2 regions of the Facklamia sp. P12955 genome follow, and region 1 is predicted to be linked to the other one. Evidence: a T-box and tRNA genes for the amino acid it is inferred to sense, from the RefSeq annotation. Region 1 holds a T-box; the other holds one or more tRNA genes.
The links. The T-box of region 1 lies ahead of leuS (leucine--tRNA ligase). A T-box ahead of a tRNA ligase gene usually reads a tRNA of that ligase, here a tRNA-Leu.
Positions count from the first base shown of each region.

Region 1 (18,753 bases):
AGCAGATGGTCGTATTTATACCGCCAAGCAAGCTAAAGAAAACGGCTTGGTTGATGATATTCTATACTATCGTCAAGTAATCGATCTTATTCGCGAAGAAAATGACTTAGCAAATGCTCAAGTTTTTGAAAAAGCAGCCCCTCAAGACCAATTTGCCTCATTCTTCCCTACATTTATGAAATCAGAAGATAATTATGCAAAACAATTTGATCAAGTTCTTAACCGTGTAAAAGAAGAAGTTCTTCCTCAGATTGAGTACCGCTGGGAAGGTGGTAAGTAATATGACATCAGTTAAATTAGATAAAGAAGAACTTAAGACGCTTTTAAATCATTCAAAAGAAGAAAAAAAAGATTCAACTAAAGTTATTGAAGAAGTTCCCCAAGATAGTACAGTCATTATTGAAGAGCAAACGGACCACTCTAAGGACAACAATATAACAAAAAATAACTCGTCTTCTTTAAATTCTAGTCAAGCAAATCATTCCGGACTCAATCCATTCAGCAATCATGCAGCAAGAGAGGAAGCTTTCAAAGAGACTAAGCAGTCTGACATTGATCCTATTCAAATGAAAATTGCTGACCAACAACTGAGAGAAAATGGCTACGACTATCTTCCTAAGGAGGTTTATGCTGGGTTCTGGCTTCGTTTAGCAGCTTATATGGTAGATTACCTATTCATTCTTCTCCTGACTAACCTTATAACGAACATTGTAGGAGAAATGAATAAAGACTTATTGTGGGGTGTTTTACCTATGTTCTTTAACTTAGCTGTATTTTGCCTTTACTTTTTCCTAATGACTTTCGGTCTGAATGGCCAAACACCCGGAAAAATTTTATTTAATTTAAGAGTTGTGCCGATTAATACCCAATCGAATAAATTAAATATATCCACTTTATTAATGCGTGAATTTTTTGGTCGTGTTATTTTCTACTATGTACCATTTATTGCCGTCATCCTTATCTTCACAAGCAAACATCAGCACCCATTAGATATGCTGACTGATACGACAGTGATTAATGAACGTTATCTAACTGCCTTTGCTAAGTGGAAACTCGTTTAAAACAAATAAAAATCACTACGCTATCTTTAGCGTAGTGATTTTTTATGTTAACGAATTTCTACATTCTCTGCCTTTTCTAAAGCTTTAATCACTTGATCCATTGCCTTTGTCACTTCTTCATCTTTTAAAGTTTTATCTGGATTTTGGAAAGTTAAGTGATAAGCTAAAGATTGTTTATCTGCTGCTATATTCTCGCCAGTATATCGGTCGAATAATTCGACATTTTTCAAATTATCTCCAGCATTTTCATAGATTAAATCTACCAAGCTTTGGTGACTGGTTGATCGATCTACTAAAAGAGCGATATCACGAGAAGTTGATGGATATTTTGCTAAAGGGGTCTGTAGCAATAAGTCTCTGTTAAATCCTACTAAAGCCTCAAAATCTAATTCCGCAAAGAAAGTCTCCTTATCTAAGTCAAACTCTTGCGATAATTGGGGATGTAATTGCCCAATAAAACCAATTTTTTGACCGTCTAATAAGATATTGGCTGTTTGTCCTGGATGCATAAAGTCTAAATTTTCCATACGTTCAAATGATAAATGATTTCCTAAACGTAATTGGTCCATAATTTGTTCAACGATACCTTTGAGATCGTAAAAATCATAATTTTGACTTGCACTTTCCCAATTGGATGGACTCTTTTCACCAGAAACAAAGAAGCTAAGCATTTCTTTTTCTTCAGGTTGACGGTTCCTTTCAGTCGCTAAGAAAACTTTGCCCATTTCATAGAAAGCTATGGTCTTATTGTGACGGGCTTTATTGTAGCGAGCAATCTCCAAGAAAGACGGTAACATTGATTGTCTTAAGAGTGATCTTTCCTCAGACATTGGTAAAAGTAATGAAACATAGCGATCTTTATTTGCATTTAATTTTGCAAACTCAGGTGAGATTAGAACATAAGACACTGTTTCATTTAAGCCTAACCCTTCAGCTAAAGAGCGTGTTGCTCTTTTTAATTTTTGTCGGCTATCTAATTGGGCGGGACGATTAGGAACCGCAGGTAGAGTAACAGGAATTTGATCATAGCCATAAATACGAGCCACTTCTTCTAAAATATCAGCTGGAATAGTAATATCCCAACGACGTGGGGGAATCGATACTCTCATCTGGTCATTTTCAAAAGCGACTCCAAAACCTAAGCGGTCAAAAATGGCTTGAAGCTGCGATTGATTCACTTGAATGCCTAATTTTTCTTCAATCATTTGCATAGGCAGTTCTACCACTTGATCATGCACATCATCGGCTTTTACTTCTAAGACTCCCTTTTCGATTTTACCCTGTGTTAATTGCGCCATCAAAATAGCAGCTTGGTCCCCTGCTTCTGAAAGAGTTGCTGGATTAATTCCTTTTTCAAAGCGGGCAGATGATTCTGATCTTAAGCCAAGACGTCGAGAAGTTGAACGAATGGCCTGAGGGTTAAAAACAGCTGTTTCTAATAAGACATTTTGCGTCTTTTCGGTTACATGGCTATCTAGCCCACCCATGACACCTGCTAGAGCAATTGGTTGATCGTCAGAAGTAATCACTATATCTTTTTCTGTTAGATTTCTTTCGATTTCGTCTAAAGTCGTAAGCTTTTCATTTTCTTTGGCATAGCGCACACCAATCTTTTTGCCTGGTAATTGATCCAAATCAAAAGCATGCATAGGTTGACCATATAGCATCAAATAGTAATTGGTCACATCCACTAGGTTATTAATAGGACGAATATTAGCTTTCATCAAACGGCTTTGCATTTGAATCGGGCTTGGCTTTACTTGAATGCTTTTCAACACTCTTAACTGATAGTGACTACTTAAATCATGTTCTGTCATATCCAATTCTAAATTTTGTAATTCATCAATTGAAACTAATTGACTTTCACTGATTTTTAAAGCTTCAAAATGTGGAGTCTGAGAAACAATCGCTCCCACCTCGTGAGCTACTCCACGCATCGATAAAGCATCTGCACGATTAGGTGTAATGGATAATTCTAAAATCGGATCATCAAGCTCCATGTATTCAACGATATTTTGACCGATTGGAGCATCCTCTGCTAAAAGATATATGCCATCCACAAATTCCTTCGGTACCACCTTATCAGCAAATCCCAACTCTTGTAATGAACATAGCATTCCTTGAGAAACTTGACCTCTAAGTTTTGACTCTTTGATTCTAAAATCTCCAGGTAAAATACAGCCTTCTAAAGCAGTGATTACTTTAGCACCTTGCTTAACATTAGACGCACCACATACGATTTGCTTTTTGCCGTAATCTGCTACATTGACTTGAGCAATTTTTAAATGATCGGAATCAGGATGGTCCTCTAATTCTTCAACTAATCCAACTACTAGAGGACCTTGAATAGAATCGGCCAGATTTTCGACTCCTTCAATTTCAATACCCGTTCGAGACATTTTCTCTGCTAATTCCTCGGCAGGCATTTTATTTAAATCTAATAATTCATTTAACCAATTATATGAAACATACATTAGTTTTGACCTCCTTTGAATTGTGTCAAGAAGCGTAAATCATTTTGGTAAAAATGACGGATGTCATCAACGTTATGCTTTAACATGGCTACACGGTCAATTCCCACACCAAATGCAAAGCCGCTATATTTATTTGAATCAATGCCTGACATTTCTAGTACATTTGGATGAACGAGTCCTGCTCCTAAGACTTCAATCCATCCGGTACCTTTACAAATACCACAACCTTGCCCTCCGCATTTGAAACAGGACACATCCACTTCAACAGAAGGCTCTGTGAATGAGAAGAAGGAAGGTCTTAATCGAATCTCACGTTCTTCGCCAAAGAAGGCTTTAGCAAATTGTAAGAGCGTTCCTTTCAGATCTGCCATAGTAATCTTTTCAGCAACTACTAAGCCTTCCATTTGATGAAACTGATGAGAATGAGTCGCATCATCATTATCTCTTCTAAAAACCTTCCCGGGTGAAACCATCTTTAAAGGGCCATCTTTTTCAAAGTCATGCTTTTCCATTGTCCGAGCTTGCACAGGCGAAGTGTGTGTTCTTAATAAAACTTCTTCAGAGATATAAAAGGTATCTTGCATATCCCGAGCAGGATGATTTTTAGGCAAATTCATTTTTTCAAAGTTATAAGAGTCTAACTCTACTTCTGGTCCTTCAATAATTTGATAACCCATCCCTAAGAAAAGATCTTCTAATTCTTCACGCGTTTGAGTTAATAAGTGGCGACTACCAAAGTTCTGCCGTCTTCCAGGCAAGCTAATATCGATTGTTTCACTAGCCAGTTGAGCAGCTAATTCTTTCTGCTTTACTTGCTCTTGTTTTTTCTCAATATGGTCATTAAACGATTGATGGAATTGATTAATTAGCTGACCTAAAATCGGCTTTTCATCTTTTTCTAAATCTTTCATTTGTTTTGAAATTTGCGTCAATTCACCTTTTTTACCGGTATATTTCACGCGAATATCCTGAATCATTTTACTTGATTCCGCTTGCTTGATTTCTTCAATTGCCTTTGCAACTAAACCATCGACTTGTTCTTTAATGACTTGTAATTTATCATTCATCATAATCCTCCTAGCAATTAGCACTTTAATATTCCATCCAACAAAAATAGCCCGTCCCTAAAAGGGACGCGCTACCGTGGTACCACCCTTATTCTTGAAAAATTTCAAGCACTCAAATCATTGTTAACCCCAATGAAGGTATCTTTTTCTAGTTTCAAACTATTTAAGGATCGACTCCTAGGATGAAAATAATTGAAAAGTGACATCATCTGCTCTCAGTCGGTGACAAATTTCCCTGTTTATGTACCTTTCAATTAGGTCCTAATCATAGTCTTTAGTTATCTTTATCAAGTATAGCCTGTAAATAGTTTTTCGTCAATCTTGCTCTTTAGTGAAAAGTCATTTCACCCTCACTATTCGCTAAATCCAATGGTCTGCTCTTTCTTATATAGAGAGGCTTTTAGCCACCTTTTTAAACCTTCTACTAATTCGCATACAGCTGATTGCTTATCCATTAAAGTCACAATTAATGACTCGCCATAGCGTGGGATATCTAAAGTAGCGCCACACATATGTTTTAAAATTATATCTTTTTCTTTGTCTGATAAATCAGTGATTTCTAATGCATTCTTTAAAGCGATACGTGGATGCTCATAATTATGGCCTTTTCCGCCTACGCAATCCTTTGAGCAAGAATCGTAGAAAAACAAATCGTGCAGAAGGGCTGCTCTGGCTGTAGCGATCGCATCGAGCTTAAAACGTTTAGCCCAAAGGTATGAACGATAAGACACTGAAATAGAATGTGCTAAACGATTGGTATATTTATGATGGACAAATTTTTCTAGAGATTGAACTTTTTCATTCTCCATCAAATCTTTAACAATTGCCACATATTCTTGGTTATCTTGCCAAGCTATTGCCATTTATCCACGTCCCTTCTTTAATCTAACTCTAGTATACTCCGCAAATATGAAATTTATGTAAATTCTATGTAAAAGTTTAATAAAGCTAATATTTATTAACTAATTCGACCATTGTTTCCAGGCAAACATTAAAATACCTGCTGCTATAGATACATTAAGGGATTCTGCTTTTCCTGGCATAGGTATAAAGACTGATTTATCTGCTTTTTCCATCCAAAAAGGCCCAACACCTTGCCCTTCATTGCCCAAAACCAAGACACAGTGGTTAGCGATTAATTTACGATAATCTTCAGCTTCTTGATTGACGGCTGTACAGTAAAGAGGAAGTTCACTCGCTTGAATGGCTTTAAATATTTGAGCGTTTGAAGCTTCATAGATAGGCAAGTGCCATAAAGATCCTTGACTCGCTCTTATGACTTTATCATTGTAGAGGTCTACACAACCTTCAGCTAAGAATACACCATCAAAACCTGCTGCATCAGCGGTTCGAATCATGGTTCCTAAATTGCCCGGGTCTTGTACCCCGTCACATAAAAGATAGTGGCTACCATTTATATTTTCTTTAGCTAAATTACTTTCTTTTTTCTTAATGACAGCCATCACTCCTTGGGTATGTTGAGTGAGTGCGACTGTCTTCATCACTTCTTCACTTAAAATCAACACTTCGATTTGAGCTTGTTTGATTTGTTCAATAGTCTGTATATGATTTTCATGATAACTTGGCGTCATTAAAACTACTTCAATGGCTGCTTGATAAGTGATGGCTTCTTCAATAAGATGTTCACCCTCGATTAAATAAGTTTCTGTCTTTTTGCGATTCTTAGCTAAATGCAATTTGCGGTAGTCTTTTATTCTTTGATTTTGCTTTGATTGAATAATTTCCATAATATTTCACCTTTTTTCTTCATGAATTGAAGGTTACTTGAATATATAAAAAAAAGCAAACTTTCTAGCAAATTGGCTAGAAAGTTTGCTTAAATGGTCAATTAGCGTGTTAAGCGATAGATAGATTCTGCATAAATAGCAGTAGCTCTTAATAAGTCATCCATCGCAAGGAACTCATTGGCTTGATGCATAGTATCAATTGAATCTGGGAATAAGACACCAAATGAAACTCCACGCTCCATTAAGCGGCCATAAGTTCCTCCACCAATTGTTTTTTCATAAACTTCATTGCCAGTTTGTTTAGCATATACATCCAGTAAAGTTTTAACCATTGGATCTTCTGGTGAAAGATAATGAGGGTCTTTATTACCATTCATTTCCACTTTCACTGCTAAGTTAGCAACATTTTTGATAATAGCTGATTGAATTTGATCTTTGTCGGTTCCTTTAGGGTATCTAAAGTTAGCATCTACTAATCCACCTTCAGCATCATCAAAATTGATAATACCAATATTCATAGACAAGGCTCCCATAATATCATCGACTATAGCGACACCGATTTTTTCACCTTCAAAATCAAGGTGTAACTTATCGCCTACTAGAGTTAAGAAGTCATTGGCTTCTTTTTTATCAAATGTATACTTACTTAAGAAAGCAGCTAAGTAAGTTCCCGCATTATGGCCTTTTTCTGGAGTAGATCCGTGAGCCGCCTTACCTGTTAGTTCAAAACGTAATTGACCAGACGCTTGGGAAACTTTACCTGATACAGGTTGATCTTCTAAAAAGGCTTGGAAATCAGCTTTTATTTGGTCTGCTTGATCAGTTTTTACACTCGCATAAGCTTCTTGAGGAACCATATTTGCACGAAGACCTGCATGGAAATCAAGCAATTTATGATTAGCTTCCACTGTTTGCTTAGCATCAAATTTAAATTGAGCAGAAACATTTCCTTTTTCACCGTTGATAATCGGGAATTGCGCATCTGGTGAAAAACCATAGTCTGGCATTTTTTCAACTTTAGCATAATGATCCATACACATCCAGCCAGATTCTTCATCTGTTCCAACAATCAGATGAATCTTTTGATTAAACTCTGCGCCTAATTCACGTAATAATTTAATGGCAAAGTAAGCACCAATTGTTGGTCCTTTATCATCAGAAGAACCACGCGCATAAATGCGTCCATCTTTGATTACTGGCTCATAAGGGTCAGTGTCCCAACCAGTTCCTTCAGGAACAACATCCAGGTGACCTAAAATACCTAAGGTTTGATCGCCTTCTCCAATTTCAACACGGCCCACCAAAGGCCCAAATTGCTTCGTTTCAAAACCATCTTCTTGGGCCATTTTTAAGAATTCTTCTAAAGCTTTTTTAGGTCCAGGTCCAACAGGAGCCTCTGCTGTTGCTAAATCATCTTCACGAACTGAACGAATGCGAATCATCCGAAAAAGATCTTCTAATAAGTCTTCTTGACGTTTAGTGACTTCATCTAACCAATTAATATTGTCTAAATTTTCCATCTTTCTACCTCCATAAAATATAGAATTTCAAAATCATTCTGACTTTAATAAACTATTGCCATCAAATGAATCCGTTCCCATTATATCATATAAACTTATCCAACCCTATATCTCTACTTTAAATTTAAGTCTTTTTTTTAATAAGACTTTTTCTCTGAGAATAGCATTTTTACTATTCATAACCCAATGGCTTTAGAGCTTCTATTTCAGCTTGAGTTAATTGACGATAATCTCCAAGAGCTAAGTCATCTTCAAGCTGGAGAGGTCCCATTGATAAACGGTGAAGTTGAAGAACTTCCATCTGACAAGCTTGAAACATTCTTTTTACTTGGTGAAATTTACCCTCACTAATGGAAACGCGAATTTTAGATAGACTCTTTTCAAAATCTACTTCATCAATCCATAATTGAGCGGGTTTACTTATAAATTCTCCTAAATCCAAGCCTGCTTTAAACGCTGCTACCGTTTCTTTCGTAACATTTCCTTCAATTAAAGCTTGATAGGTTTTATAAACTTGTTTTTTTGGAGAAGTTAACTGATGAGCCATTTGACCATTATTGGTAATTAATAAGAGACCAGTGGTGTCAATATCTAGTCTCCCTACCGGAAAGAGATCAAAACGATAATCATCCGGATGTAGACAATCGATAACCGTATCATGGTGTCCGTCTTCAGTGGCAGAGATAACGCCTTGCGGTTTATTCAAGAGCCAATAGATGAACTTGTGGTAAATAATTTGTTGTCCATCAACTTCTATCAAGTCCTTGTTTTCGTCTACTTGAAAGTTTGCTTTTATAATTTGTTCACCATTGACTCGAACACTTCCTGTTGAAATTAAAGACTTGACTTCTTTTCTAGAGCCGAAATTCATATGACTTAATAATTTATCTAATCTCATCGGTGGATACTCAATTTCTTTTGTAAATCCGCACGGTAATCACCGATAATAATCGGCAACATACCGAATAGGGCCATAGTCCCACTATAGATAAGAATGGCAATCAAAACGACTATAATGATTTGAACTAAAGTTAAGCCTCGTCCTACTGGATCCATCATCAGATTGATTAAACGATTCCAACCGTAAGTACCAATTGCCATAATGGTTGTCGCAATCACAATGCGCACAATATCACCTACAAAATAACGATCACGAATTTTGATTACACGCCAAATCTTCATCCACATTAAAACAGCAGCCACAGCAAAGCCAAAGAAGGTCGCCAGTAAAGCACCGTGAGCTTGGAATAACGCTACCATTGGAAATTGTAGAACAAGCTTAATTGCTAAACCTACCAGTAAATAAGTGATTGCAAACCGACGATAATCCATTGATTGAAGAATGGTTGCAAAAACAGTATATGCTCCTAATACAATAGCTGTAAATGATCCTGTCGTTAATAAACCCGGTCCTGCAGAAATACCTGCTGGATAGAAGAAAGGATAGACATTGTCAGCTATAATCGCCATTCCGATTGAGGCTGGCAGCATGATAAAGGTGAATAAAAGAACAATATTTTTGATTAATTCACTGGTTTTATTAATATTTCCTTCAGCGTACTTACTTGAAACAGCTGGGATTGATGAAGCCGCAATAGCTACAGCAAATGATACAATAATCATCACTAATTTATTAACATCTAAGCTCATCGCTCCAAATAATTCAGCAATTTCTGAATTTAATAACACACTGGTACGAACAAGGATTTGTTTAAAGGTATAGGTATCAATATTTTGTGCAAAAATTATACCTGAGCCAAGCAAGATGAAAGGAATCGAATCACGTAGCATAATTTTTAGGCTATCCATGAAATCGATATCCATCTTATTTAAGGATGTCTCTTTAATACTTTTCATTTTTCGATTATGAATAATATAAGCACCAACCAAGAAGAGCAAGGCAATTAAGGCTCCAACAAAGGCTGCAAAAGTTGAATGAGCAACCGCGTCTGTAATCGATCCCTCGTAAACCATCATAATCAGGTAAGTAGCACCTAAGATATAAAGAACTCGCATAATTTGTTCCAGAACCTCAGAAAGGGCTAGCGGTATCATTTGACTATAACCTTGGAAATATCCTTTAAATAGGCTTAAAGTAGGTAAAATCAAGAGAGCCGGTGCTAATGAACGAACGACAATGATTGCCGCTTCTTGGTTATCTGTTGGTGAATTAGCTACTAATACAGGTGCGATTAAATAAAAGATTGCAGCAATTAAGATACCTGAGAAGGCCATAATTCCCAGTGAATATTTAAAGAGCTTGTCGACCACTTTAAATTCTTTCTTAGTGCTGTAAAAGGCTATCTGCTTAGCAACCGCCGCAGGAAAACCAGCTACTGCAATTGATAAGAAAAATACGTATGGATTATATCCAACAGCATAAAGAGAGTTTGCTTGAGAATATTCTGCCCCTAGCCAAGCTGCCCATGGAATAATATATAAAGCCCCAATAATTCGGGATAGTATTTGTCCCATTGACAACCAAGCAGCACCAGCAACAAATTTAGATTTATCTTCAGAATGGCCTTGTTCACTCAGTTCTTGCTGAGCTTTTTCTGCTTCAAAAAGATTAGCATCTAAGGTGTCTTCAAGAAGGACATCCGTTAAAATTGGCGCTTCGTAATAAGAAGTTTTTTGCGAAATTTCTTCTGCAATGGACTCTTCTTCAGATAAATTATCCCTATCCTTGGGTTTTTCTTCTTCATTTATTGACTCTTGGTCATCATTATTAATGATTGCAGCTTGTTCATTTTCATCAGACGATTCCTGTTCAAGAATCGCATCTAAAGGCGCTTGTTTTTCAGTTGGTGTCTCTTTTTCTCCTTCAACTTCACTGTCTTTATCATCATGATTTTGAACCGTTTGTAGCATTTGACTGGTTGACTGCTTGGTTTTCTCTAACAGCTTTGTAGAATTAGCTGCAATTTTAGCCCAGGCATTGCGTGAATTGACTTTAACCTTATCTAATAAATTAGATCCTTTTTTAGGAGTTATTTGCTCTTGTTTATAATGATCTTCAGGCAAGATGTCCCATGCTAAAGCTTCTATTTCTTCATCATTATACATTTGAGTTTGCGATGACTTTTGCGATTCTAAATCTTTTTCATCAGAAGAACTTTCATTGGTCTTGGAATTGAAATTGACTTTAGAAAAAGCAGGTTCGACAGAGGAAGAATTCTGCTCTTCTTGAGATTGACGATTGTTACTATCTTGAGTCTTTTCTTGCGATAAAGATTGTGACTCAAACTCCTTATCTTCCCTCCCTTCGTCTATATTTTCAGCTGGTGAACTTTCTGCCGATTCCCCATCAGTCAATGCTTCCTCAAGAGAATTTGAACTACTCTTTAAACTTGAATTAGGAGTTTGAGAGAGACTTTCAGTTTCAGCTTGACTATTATCCTCAATATCTTCAGCTGGATGGCTATTATTAATTACGTCCAATTCGTTAAGAGACTCTTGTTCTAGACTAACTGCTTCCTCACTCGCTAAAGAATTATCAATCAATGCTTCGTCTGAATCATAGGATTCAACTTCAAAAGTATTGGTGTTGAGAGACTCATGCACAACTTCTTCATCTTCTCGTTCTTCAGAAGTAAGGGGTTCAAATTCATCACGCGTTGAAAAAACTATCTGGAAAACTCTTTGAAAGAATCCAGGTCTAACATTAGCAGCCCGCTTGTTTCGATGCTCTTTTCTTAGGCTTTCCTCAATCGATCGATACTGGAAGGGGTTCTCATTTTCATTTCCATGACCATCTTGTTTTTCAAAATCATGACGAGTAAAAAGATCTGGTTCTATTTCTAATTCCAGTGTTTCCTTAAGATGATTAGCTGGATCTTTCATAATTTCAACTTTTTGAGTTAACTGTGAGAATTCCCTTTCTTTATCAGTATCCTCAATTGAACTTAGAGAACTAACTTCAATTTGATTGTCTGCGATTTCTTCCTCGGCTTCAATTACTTCCTCTGAGTTATCTTCAAATTGCTCAAGTAATTCTCCTGCTTGTTCTTCAGTAGGTTGATTGTTAATGGCTGACTCTTTTTCATTTTCTGTCAATTGATGATCTACTAAATTTTCGATCGGTTGATTTGTATTAGGATCAGCTTTTATCTCTCGGTCAAAATAATCTGAATCCATTGGCCGAGGATTAGGATGTCTCAGTTTTTCGAGATCTTCTTCTGTAAATTCTAGTGTATCAAAACGGTCGTAATCATTTTTAAATCCCTGATTTTTATCATCAAATTGATTATCAGACACTTACTACACCCCTTTTATTGATATTTCGTCTCTAATATAACATGTATCTATATCAAGAACGATTTCTTAGCACTTTAACTAGTTAGCCACTATGTTAACCAAACGGTTAGGAATAGCAATGATTTTACGAACTGTTTTACCATCCAACTCTTTTTTTATGCTTGCTTCTGCAAGAGCTAACTCTTCCATAGCCTCTTTTTCTAAATCCAAAGCTATATCGAGTTTTGCTTTAACTTTACCGTTAATTTGGATGACAATTTCAACAACTTCATCTTTAATGAGTGACTCATCATATTCTGGCCAGCTTGCTTCTGATAATGATTCAGAGTGCCCTAATTTTTGCCACAACTCTTCCATTAAGTGCGGTGCAATTGGAGCTAACAACTGAACAAAGCCTTTGGCATATTTCTTAGGCAATACATCGACGCTTCTAGCTTCATTTAAGAAAATCATTAGTTGAGAAATAGCTGTATTAAAATGTAACTGCTCAAAATCTTCTGTCACTTTTTTGACTGTTTGATGGTAAATCTTAGTCAATTGATCATCTTCAGACTCTTGAATAGCTGAACTTATTTGACCCGTCGTTTCCTCAATAAATAAACGCCATACGCGATCCAAGAAACGTCTTGAACCTTCCAAGCCATTTTCTGACCAAGCGATCGATGCGTCTAAGGGGCCCATGAACATTTCATATACTCTCAATGTATCTGCGCCATATTCATTAACTACATCGTCTGGATTAACCACATTTCCCTTCGATTTAGACATTTTTTCATTGTTTTCACCCAAAATCATTCCTTGATTGTAGAGTTTTTGGAAAGGTTCTTTAGTAGGAACGACCCCCAAATCATAAAGAAACTTATGCCAAAAACGGGCATAAAGAAGATGTAAAACAGCATGTTCCGCTCCACCTATATAGAGATCGACATTTTGCCATTTGTTTAATGCCTTTTCAGAAGCAATCGCTTCAGTATTATTTGGATCCATGTAACGTAAAAAATACCAGGAAGAACCTGCCCATTGTGGCATAGTATTTGTTTCTCTTCGGCCCTTCATGCCTGTTTTGGGATCTTCAACTTCCAGCCAATCTTTAACATTGGCTAATGGAGATTCGCCTGTTCCAGAAGGTTTAATGCGGTCTGTCTTAGGTAAAAGTAAAGGTAGTTCTTCTTCAGCAATCGCTGTGCTTGTACCATCTTCCCAATGTATAACTGGAATAGGCTCTCCCCAATATCTTTGTCTAGAGAAGACCCAGTCTCTTAAGCGGAAGTTAACTTTTCTTTGTCCTTTAGCATTAGCTTCTAACCACTCAATCATTTTTTGATTGGCTGCTTCTATGTTCAAACCATCTAAAAATTCAGAATTAATATGCATTCCATCTTCTACATATGCCTCATTTTGAATTCCTTCTTCGGATTTAATCACTTCATATCTTGGTAAATCATATTTTTGTGAGAACTCATAGTCTCTTTGATCATGAGCTGGGACCGCCATGACCGCACCTGTTCCATAAGAAGCCAATACATAGTCTGCAATCCAAATAGGTATCTCTTTAGCTGTTACAGGATGGATGGCGTATGAGCCAGTGAATACACCCGTTTTATCTTTAGCAAGTTCAGTACGGTCTAAATCCGTTTTAATCGAAGCAGCAGCAATATAGCTTTCTATTTCTGTCTTTTGTTCTGGACTCGTTAAGTCTTTAACGAGCTCGTGCTCTGGTGCTAAAACGATATAAGACAAACCAAACAAAGTGTCTGGACGGGTAGTATAAGTTGTAATGATTGAAGGACTATCTTTTACTTCAAAATCAATTAAAGCTCCCTCAGAGCGGCCTATCCAATTGCGTTGCATCTCTTTAACTGAATCCGGCCAATCCAAATCTTCTAAATCATCAAGTAAACGCTGGGCATAGGCTGTAATTTTTAATACCCATTGCTTCATTGGACGACGGACTACAGGGTAACCGCCACGTTCTGACACACCATCTACAATTTCTTCGTTAGCTAATACTGTTCCTAAAGCTTCACACCAATTAACGGTAACATCCGCTTGATAAGCCAATCCTTTTTCATAAAGTTTGGTAAAAATCCATTGAGTCCATTTGTAATAGGATGGATCGGTAGTAGCAAATTCTCGCTCCCAGTCATAAGAGAAGCCTAGAGATTTGATTTGACGTTTAAAGTTGGCGATGTTTTTTGCTGTAAAATCTGCTGGATCGTTACCAGTATCTAAGGCATATTGTTCAGCTGGTAAACCAAAAGCATCCCACCCCATTGGATGAAGAACATCATAACCTTGTGCTCTTTTCATTCTGGCCATAATATCAGTAGCAGTGTAACCTTCTGGATGACCTACGTGTAGTCCTTGACCTGAAGGGTATGGAAACATGTCTAATACATAATATTTTTCTCGGTCTGCTCTATCCTTAGTTTTAAAAGTTTCATTTTTATCCCAATAATCTTGCCACTTTTTCTCAATTACTCGATGCTGATATGTCATATTCTTTTCCTCCAATTATCTAATCTTTTATACAAAAAAGCCCTATGAAATCATCTCAAAGACAACTTCATAGGGCGCAATCGCGCGGTACCACCTATTATTTCATTAGCTGAGAGCTAATGCTCTATGCTTTAACGCAGCAAACGTCTCAAGTTAACACTTTACGCTTAGCTCGAGCATTAAAAGGAAGAGTTCAAAAGCTTTTCAACACTTACTTTCACCAAATGTAAGTTCTCTTTAGATGATCCACAATTTACTAGGTCCTACATTTTTAAATTTTTAAAAATTAATAATTTGTCCGATATAAATGGTTGTTCCACCATTTTTTTCAATCAGATCATTAACATCTAAGCCATTACGACGTGCAATCGCATATAAAGTATCATTAGCCTTTACAACATAAGAACCCGTTGAAACTACTTCATTAGTGCTTTCGTTTGATTCTTCATTAATTGTTTGACTTAAGTTAACCGTTTCAGACTTTAATGGAGTAGAAACAGTTGCTGAAGATTCAATTGAAACGTCATCTTGCTTAATAACTTCTACTTTAGTTTCTAACTTCGTTGCTTGACGAGCTAGGGCTTGACTTGATGAAGTTTTAGTGGAAATATTTAATTTTTGGCCTGGAATAATTAGACTGTTAACTTGTAGATTGTTTGCTTCTAATAAGTTAGCTAATGTTATTCCATGGCGATTTGCAATGGCCCATAAAGAGTCACCTGCTTTTACTATATAATCCCCACTTGTATTTTGTTTAATTTCTTGAGTTTTATCTGTAACTACTAGATTTTCTTTTGGCGTAGATACTGGCTTTTTATTAACAAGATGAGAAGACGCTTCACCCATATTGCTTCCAGGAATTATCAATTTTTGATTGGGATGGATAACAGTATTTAAGTGAATGCCGTTAGCTAATAATAAGTCGTTAATACGCACACCATGCTTTTTCGCAATAGCATATAAAGAATCGCCCGCTTTAATAGTGTAAAGCCCTTTAGTTGTTGAGCTTACAGTGTTCTTATCAACAGGTTCATTCGTATTTTCAACCGGCTTGCTTGCAGAAGGCTTGCTGATAGATAATTTATTTACTTGACTAGTAACTTGAGTTTGACCAGGTATCCTTAAAACTTGATTGGGATGGATAACTGATTGAATCGTCATTCCATTAACTTTTATTAAGTCATCAACATTTACGCCTAATTTCTTGGCTATTTTATAAAATCCGTCACCCGGCTGGACTTTATAGCTTCCATTGGTTGAAACGATTTCACTTGAAACAGTTTCGTCTACAATGCTTGTTTCTGGTGATGTAGTAGGTTTAATTGTAGTGGACTGATTGGGGCCATCAAATTGATCCAATTGATATTGGCTAATTATTTGGTTTAATTTTCCGCCATAGCGTGTATCTGTTGCATAACGTCCAGTTAAATGTTCTGTTGCCTCTTGATACGAAGTTGTATTGGATTTTAAAGCTCCTTGATAATAGCTTTTTCTCCAAGCAGATCCTTCACCAGTTAATACTCTAGCATAATCCAATAATGAATCAGCATAAGAATCATACTTTCTAAAGTTATCTTTAATTTGATAATAAGATCCTGTCCCATCATCTTCTAGAGTATCCATTTCCACTTTTTTATCCTTTTTTCCTGCCTTGACTCCAAACAGATTATAGTTAGGTGCTTGAGCAAGTGTTGAACTTCCCCAGCCGGACTCTAACGCTGCTTGGGCTATCATAACAGAAGCATATAAATCATTTTTAGCAGCAATTTCTTTCGCAGATTGCCCGATACTATTGATAAATTCTTGTGGAGAGAATTTCTTTTGAGATTTCTGAGCATGAACAATGGCATTTTCAGATTGAACTTGTGTTAACACACTTGTTGACAGTAACATTACACCAACATTAATATTGGTGAAAATTTTCTTAAATAGTTTGCGTCTTTGGATTTTTTCTTGCTGACGCATTCTCCGATTTCGCTGTTGAATCATCCTTCAGCCTCCAAATTAAATAAATTTCCATACGGATACATACTGTATTATATGCCATCTCTAATAAAAAATGTTCCTTTATCGTTACTTTTATTGGATTTTTAACATAAGTAACATAAATGAAATATATCAATATTGGTTTGACTACTTTTAATTGAATACATTAGCGAGTATAGTATGAATAAATGGCCACAATATAGAGGAGCGATTTTTTTGAAGTCCTATTTAAAACATATACTCATCCTTTCATTTGTTCTTCTGTCAGGATGTTCTTTCTTAAATGAAAAAAAACTTGAAAATCACTGTTGGCAAGTTACTTTAAATGATTCACTTATTTATCAAGTGGATTTTCAAGATGAGCTTGTTCACTTTCAACTGAATGAAGATAATTTCCTAGAACAAGCCGAACAAGAGTTGGATTTATCTCTACAAGAAACAAGGGATTTGCTGATTGATAAAAAAGAGGAGTTAAATTTTACAGCGCGTTATTATTTAGAAGGAAACTATTTAAATCTTATTCAATCAGCGCACCAAGCAAAGCAATATGAAATAAAGTTTAAGGGTACGACTACCATACTCACTTCCTCAGATGGCAGTCAACTTATATTAGAAAGAGTGGAATAATGAAGAATGCCTTACAGTCTAGTCATGATGCTTTAGGAAAATTAATTGAAAGATTCCCTGCTGGAAATTATATTGACGCTACTCTCGGAAAAGGAAATGACAGTTTTTTTATATTAAGCCACCCGGCTTTTTCTGGAAAACTTTTTGCTTTCGATATTCAAGTTCAAGCACTGGAAATAGCTCAACAAAAGCTAAAAATCTTTTCATCCGATTCTTTCCAACTTTTTAACAATGGACACCAGCATTTTGATCAAGTTCTCAGTTTTTCAACCTTAGCTAAAGTTCATGGAGCTATTTTTAATTTAGGCTATTTACCTGGAGCCAGCCATCAAATCACTACTAAAGCTTCCACAACCTTAAAAGCACTCAATCAAATTGCTCAGCGCTTAGTTTCAAAAGGGAAAATATTTATTGTTGTTTATTCAGGACATAAAGAGGGAGCGATTGAAAAAGAAGAATTAATAAAACAATTAACGCTATGGTCGCAAGATCAGTTTACAATCTCTATTCTTGATTTTTTAAATCAAAGGAATCACCCTCCTCTTTTAATTACTATCGAAAAGAAATAAAGAAGCAATCATGAATGACTGCTTCTTTGTTTTATCTTTATTAGTTTAATTTCAATTTAAGCTTATAATCTATCTGCTCTTAATGGCTTCAATAAACCGTTCGATACTCTCTTTGACTATTTCCTTAGGTAGGGCTAAATGAATACGAATAAAACCTTCACCACAAGAGCCAAACATCACACCATTATTGATATAAACATGATGTGCTTCTAACAGCTTAATAATTTCCTCACATTCCATATTTAATGGAGTCAAATCCAACCATAATAAATAGGAAGCCTCCATTGGTGTTACTACAATTTCAGGCAGCTGATCTTCAATCATCGCTTTTGCCATTTGATAATTTTCTTCGATTAATTCTACTAATGCTTCTTTCCAATCTAAACAATCATTATAGGCATGTTTACAGGCATAAAGACCTAAGACTGGAACAGAAAGCAAATTCATTTTTTCAGCTGTTTCGATATATCGTTGACGCCATTCAGGATTCACGATAAAGATATTTGATGTCTGTAAACCCGCTAAGTTAAACGTTTTAGAAGGTGCAGTAGCCACGACTACACGCTGTGCAATATCGTCAGATAAATTAGCAAAGACGTTATGTTTGAAATTTTTGTGGGCTAGATCAAAATGAATTTCGTCTGAAAATAGATATAGGTCATTTTCCTTACAAATTTTAGCAACTTTTTCCAGTTCTTCTTTCTTCCATACACGCCCGACTGGATTGTGAGGGCTACAGAAAATCATTGCTTTAGCCTCTTTTGCTGCTGCTTCTAATGCTTCAAAATCTATGGTATAGTATCCTTCATTATTAATTAACTCAACATTAATCTTCTTACGCTCATTATTTTCAATAGCTGCCGTAAAAGGTCCATAAACAGGCTCTAAAATAATGATACCATCGCCTTTTTGTGTAAAAGCATTAACGAAAACATTAATTGCTGG
Region 1 covers NZ_JBNUPF010000004.1:48,611-67,363, reverse strand. The annotation lists gene sppA (signal peptide peptidase SppA) at 1-280, shown strand, start outside; gene ACQV2G_RS01885 (RDD family protein) at 282-1,061, shown strand; gene pheT (phenylalanine--tRNA ligase subunit beta) at 1,109-3,535, opposite strand; gene pheS (phenylalanine--tRNA ligase subunit alpha) at 3,535-4,602, opposite strand; gene ACQV2G_RS01870 (phosphohydrolase) at 4,956-5,465, opposite strand; gene ACQV2G_RS01865 (TrmH family RNA methyltransferase) at 5,565-6,350, opposite strand; gene pepV (dipeptidase PepV) at 6,452-7,870, opposite strand; gene ACQV2G_RS01855 (pseudouridine synthase) at 8,043-8,768, opposite strand; gene ACQV2G_RS01850 (polysaccharide biosynthesis C-terminal domain-containing protein) at 8,765-12,127, opposite strand; gene leuS (leucine--tRNA ligase) at 12,206-14,626, opposite strand; T-box leader at 14,694-14,907, opposite strand; gene ACQV2G_RS01840 (LysM peptidoglycan-binding domain-containing protein) at 14,906-16,615, opposite strand; gene ACQV2G_RS01835 (hypothetical protein) at 16,829-17,239, shown strand; gene ACQV2G_RS01830 (tRNA (mnm(5)s(2)U34)-methyltransferase) at 17,239-17,808, shown strand; gene ACQV2G_RS01825 (MalY/PatB family protein) at 17,878-18,753, opposite strand, start outside.

Region 2 (4,894 bases), on a different contig from region 1:
TACTTAAGCTATGCTATACTTAATTTATTCGATTTTAAAGGCGGTGAAGCAGTGAAAAATAATCCAGAGCACTTATTTGTTATCGGAGATATCCACGGAATGAGTGATGAATTAGATCAACTATTAGCAAGTTGGATACCTGAAGAAGAGCGATTGGTCTTTATTGGAGATTATATTGATCGTGGCTATGATAGTTTAGCTGTTTTAAACCGTGTATGGCAACTTCAAAAAGAAAAGAATGCCCTCTGTTTAAGAGGGAACCACGAATCCATGCTCTTAAATTTTTTGCGAAGCCCGCATAATTTTTTTAATCATTACATTATGAATGGTGGAGTAGCGACTATTTGTCAGTTATTAAATATTCCTGAAGAGAAAGTCGTAAAATCACAAGCCAGACGACTAGCTCGTCAAATTAAACAGACTTATCCTAAGCTGGAAACTTGGTTAGAGGGTCTCCCTTATTATTTTGAATATGGAGAATTCATTATTGTTCATGCTGGTGTAGATTTGTCGCTTGAAAACTGGAAAAACACTTCTGATCACGATTTTCTGTGGATTAGAGACAGCTTTCATCAAACAAAGAATTCTACCGGTAAACAAATTATTTTTGGGCACACTCCAACTATGGTGCTTCATCAGAATTACTATAATTCCAATGTTTGGCGTAAAGATATGAAATGGGGAATTGATGGTGGTTGTGTCTTTGGAGGAGAACTGCATGCTATGAAAGTTAGTAAAACGGCAGTAATTCAGATATATTCCGTCCCAGTTTTAGAAGGAGAATGATAGGATGAATAATGAAAACAATCAAGCAAATATTATCAAATCCATTAGCAACGAATTAAATATAGAAGTCAATCAAATTAATGCGGTTCTTAATTTATTGGAGGAAGGGAATACAATCCCTTTTATTTCACGTTACCGTAAAGAAATGACTGGGTCTCTAGATGAGGTTCAAATCTATGATATCGATAAACAGTATCAGTATGCTTTAAATCTCCATCAACGCAAAGAGGATGTCTTAAAAGCGATTGAGGAACAAGGGAAGCTGGATGCTGACCTTCAAGAAAATATTGAACAGGCACAGACATTACAACAAGTAGAAGACTTATATCGTCCCTTTAAGAAAAAACGTCGGACTAAAGCGATGGTGGCTATTGAGAATGGTTTAGAACCTTTAGCAAGTTGGATGCTAACTAATAAAGACTTAGATGTTCCACTGGAGCAAGAGGCCGAAAAATATCTTAACGAGTCGGTTTCATCAGTTGACAAAGCACTCGAAGGAGCCCATGAGATTATTGCTCAAGAAATATCGGATCGAGCAGATTTCCGAGAATTTATTCGAAAATATACAAAATATAATGCCTATTGGACCACTACTTTAAAAGAGCAAGACATTGACGAACGTGGAGTTTATCAAATGTATTACGATTTCCAAGAAAAACTAATGAAAATTGCTGAATATCGTGTCTTAGCCTCCAATCGTGGTGAAAAAGAAGGGGTTCTTTCAGTTAAAATCCAAGTAGATGAGGAACCGGCGCTTCAGTATATAGAAAAGCATATTCTAGATGAAGAACTGCCTAACCAACAAAAAGAGCGGATTGAGTTAGCAATTAAAGATGCCTATAAACGGTTTATTCAGCCGGCAATTGAGCGTGAAATTAGGAGTGAACAAACTGAAAGGGCAGATCGCCATGCGATTGCTATTTTTGGAGAGAACTTACGTCATTTACTTTTACAGCCTCCAATGAAGGGCTTTCGCGTACTCGGATTAGACCCTGCTTATCGTACGGGGTGCAAATTGGCGATTATTTCAGAAACTGGTCGTGTGCTAGATAAGGGTGTAATCTATCCGCATCCACCTGCAACTGACTATAAGCGCCAACAAGCAGCGACTATTTTAAAGTCAATGATTGAACAACATCAAGTTGATGTTATTGCTATTGGTAACGGAACAGCAAGTAGAGAATCTGAAGTCTTTGTAAGTGAAGTAGTTAAGCAGATTGACCGGTCTATTCGGTTTATAGTTGTTAATGAGGCAGGCGCTTCTGTATATTCAGCTAGTAAAATAGCTCGTGAAGAATTTCCTGATTATCAAGTAGAAGAAAGAAGTGCAGTTTCTATCGCAAGAAGATTGCAAGATCCTCTAGCAGAGTTGATAAAAATTGATCCGAAATCAATGGGAGTCGGACAATACCAGCACGATGTTAGCCAAAATTTATTGGCAGATGAATTGGATTTTGTCGTTAATATGACAGTCAATCAGGTAGGAGTCGACATTAATACTGCTAGTATTCAATTATTAGAACGTGTATCTGGAATGACCCATGCAACAGCTAAGAATGTGATTCTTTTAAGAGATGAGATTGGTAGGTTTGAGGATCGAAAACAGATTAAAAAAGTGAAACGCATGGGACCAAAAACCTATGAACAAGCTGTTGGTTTCTTACGCATTATAAAAGGAACAAACCCTCTAGATCAGACCTCTATTCACCCAGAATCATACGCAATTGCAGAACGGATTCTAGAAGATAATGGCTTGTCTTTAGATGAAATAGGTCAAGTAGAAAGCAGTCAAATTTTAAAATCTTTAGACACCCAGCAGATTGCTCAAACTTATCAAATTGGAAAAGAAACAGCCAAGGATATCTTGGAAGGCTTGATAAATCCTAGTCAAGATATTCGAGATGGTCAGGATGCGCCTATTTTAAGAGACGATGTTTTGAAGCTGGAAGACTTAGAGGAAAATATGCAGTTACAGGGTGTTGTAAGAAATGTTGTCGACTTTGGCGTTTTTGTTGATATTGGAGTTAAACAGGATGGACTTATCCATATATCTAAATTAAGTTCACCAAAAGGTCGATTCATTAAGCATCCTTCTGAGCTAGTAGCCGTGGGAGATATTGTTGAAGTAGAAGTAATTTCTATTGATCGTGAACGGTCACGCATTGGATTAAAACTAATAAATCCTAAATAAAAGTTGACATAAGCGCTGCCGATTCGTTACAATATATACTATCGTTATTGATAGAGCGGTCGTGGCGGAATGGCAGACGCGCCAGCTTGAGGGGCTGGTATCCTTAAGGATGTGGAAGTTCGAGTCTTCTCGGCCGCATTAGGATTTTGGTTATGGAAGTTATAATAAAAGTTGATATTTTGTGATTATTTAAGTGGTATTTATTCGGTGTTTATATCGGATGGATACCACTTCTTTCTTTTTAAAATTAAGAATTCTAGTTAATGATCTAAGTTCTTTCAAACTAATCTACTTATTAACATAAAAATGAAATAGAATGCCTTTTATCAATCTTATTCGATATTTAGCATACTTATGAATGACTAAAATTCTACATCGAACGTTAGTAATTAAGTCACAATTTCCTTCAAGCATTCAAATGTTTAAAAATAACATATCAGCTATAATACTATTGAGTAAAACGATTAAAAAAATTAATGAAAACCATTAATTTACCTTATAGTTTGTGTTAATCTTAACAAGTAGCGACAAATTATCTTGGAAGGAGTGAACCTTTATATGAAAGTTATTTATTTATTTATTAACAGGTCTACTTCAGCTGTTTCTAATTAAGAAAGGAATTATTTAATGAATTTTTCAGATATTGTTGTAACACTTAGAGATTATTTATGGGATTATGTTCTTTTATATGCTTTTATTGGAATCGGATTATTTATGACTGTTCGTTTGGGTTTCCCGCAGTTTTCACGTGTTTTTCCTGCTCTGAAACGTATGATATCAGATATTATAAAGGGTAAATCAGCCAAAGAAGGTGGTATGACTCCTTTTCAATCTTTAGCTACAGCCGTTGCGGCTCAAGTAGGGACTGGCAATATAGTAGGGATTGCAACTGCTATTATTGGTGGCGGTCCGGGAGCGGCATTTTGGATGTTGGTTTCTGGCTTTTTAGGAATGTCTACAATGTTTGCTGAAGCTACCATGTCTCAAGTATTTAGGGAGAGGGAAGTTTCAGATGGTACGTTAGTTGGAGGACCTGCGTACTATATTAAAAATGGTTTAAAGCAAAAGTGGCTAGCATATATTTTTGCTGTTTTGTGCATTGTTGCACTTGGATTAGTTGGTATTATGGTTCAGGCTAACTCTATTATTTCGTCAATGAATACGGCTTTTGGTTTAAATCAATTCTTGATAGCCTGTGTTTTAATAGTGGTGGTTGGCTGGATCCTTATTGGAGGAATGGAGCGGATTGGTAAATTTTCTGAGCGTGTTGTTCCTACTATGGCCATATCATATGTTTTAGTGGCATTATTAATTATGATTTTAAACATTGATCAATTGATACCCACTATCAAGTTGATTATTAATAGCGCTTTCAATCCTCAAGCGATAGCTGGAGGAGCGCTAGGAATCAGTGTTCAGCAAGCAATGCGATATGGGTTAGCTAGAGGTTTATTTTCAAATGAGGCCGGAATGGGATCAACCCCCCATTCTCATGCAGTAGCTGTGACTTCACATCCTGCTGAACAAGGCTTTATTGCCATGATTGGTGTTTTTATATGTACTTTTATTATTTGTGTGGCAACGGTCATGATAAATCTTTTAACAGGGGCTTATTCCATTGAAACAATCCAAGCTATGACACCTCAAGCTTTAGGTGAGTATGGTCAAATCATGACACAAACTGCTTTCCAAATTCAATTTGGAAAAATTGGAGAGTCATTCTTAGCCATCGCCTTATCAAGCTTTTCCTTAACTACAATTGTTGGTTGGTTTTTCTTTGCAGAGTCCAATGTTAAATTTATCTTTGATAATGGGAAAATCATTCATTCTTTTAAGTTAGTTGCTTTGATGGCAATTGCCATGGGTTATTTTGCAAGTCCTGGTGTAGTTTGGGATATTGCTGACTTATCAATGGGG
Region 2 covers NZ_JBNUPF010000043.1:227-5,120, reverse strand. The annotation lists gene ACQV2G_RS08875 (metallophosphoesterase family protein) at 52-786, shown strand; gene ACQV2G_RS08870 (Tex family protein) at 791-2,977, shown strand; tRNA gene ACQV2G_RS08865 (tRNA-Leu) at 3,033-3,115, shown strand; gene ACQV2G_RS08860 (alanine/glycine:cation symporter family protein) at 3,605-4,894, shown strand, end outside.
Region 2: it encodes a tRNA-Leu, which carries the amino acid that the T-box ahead of leuS (leucine--tRNA ligase) is inferred to sense. The anticodon was not compared.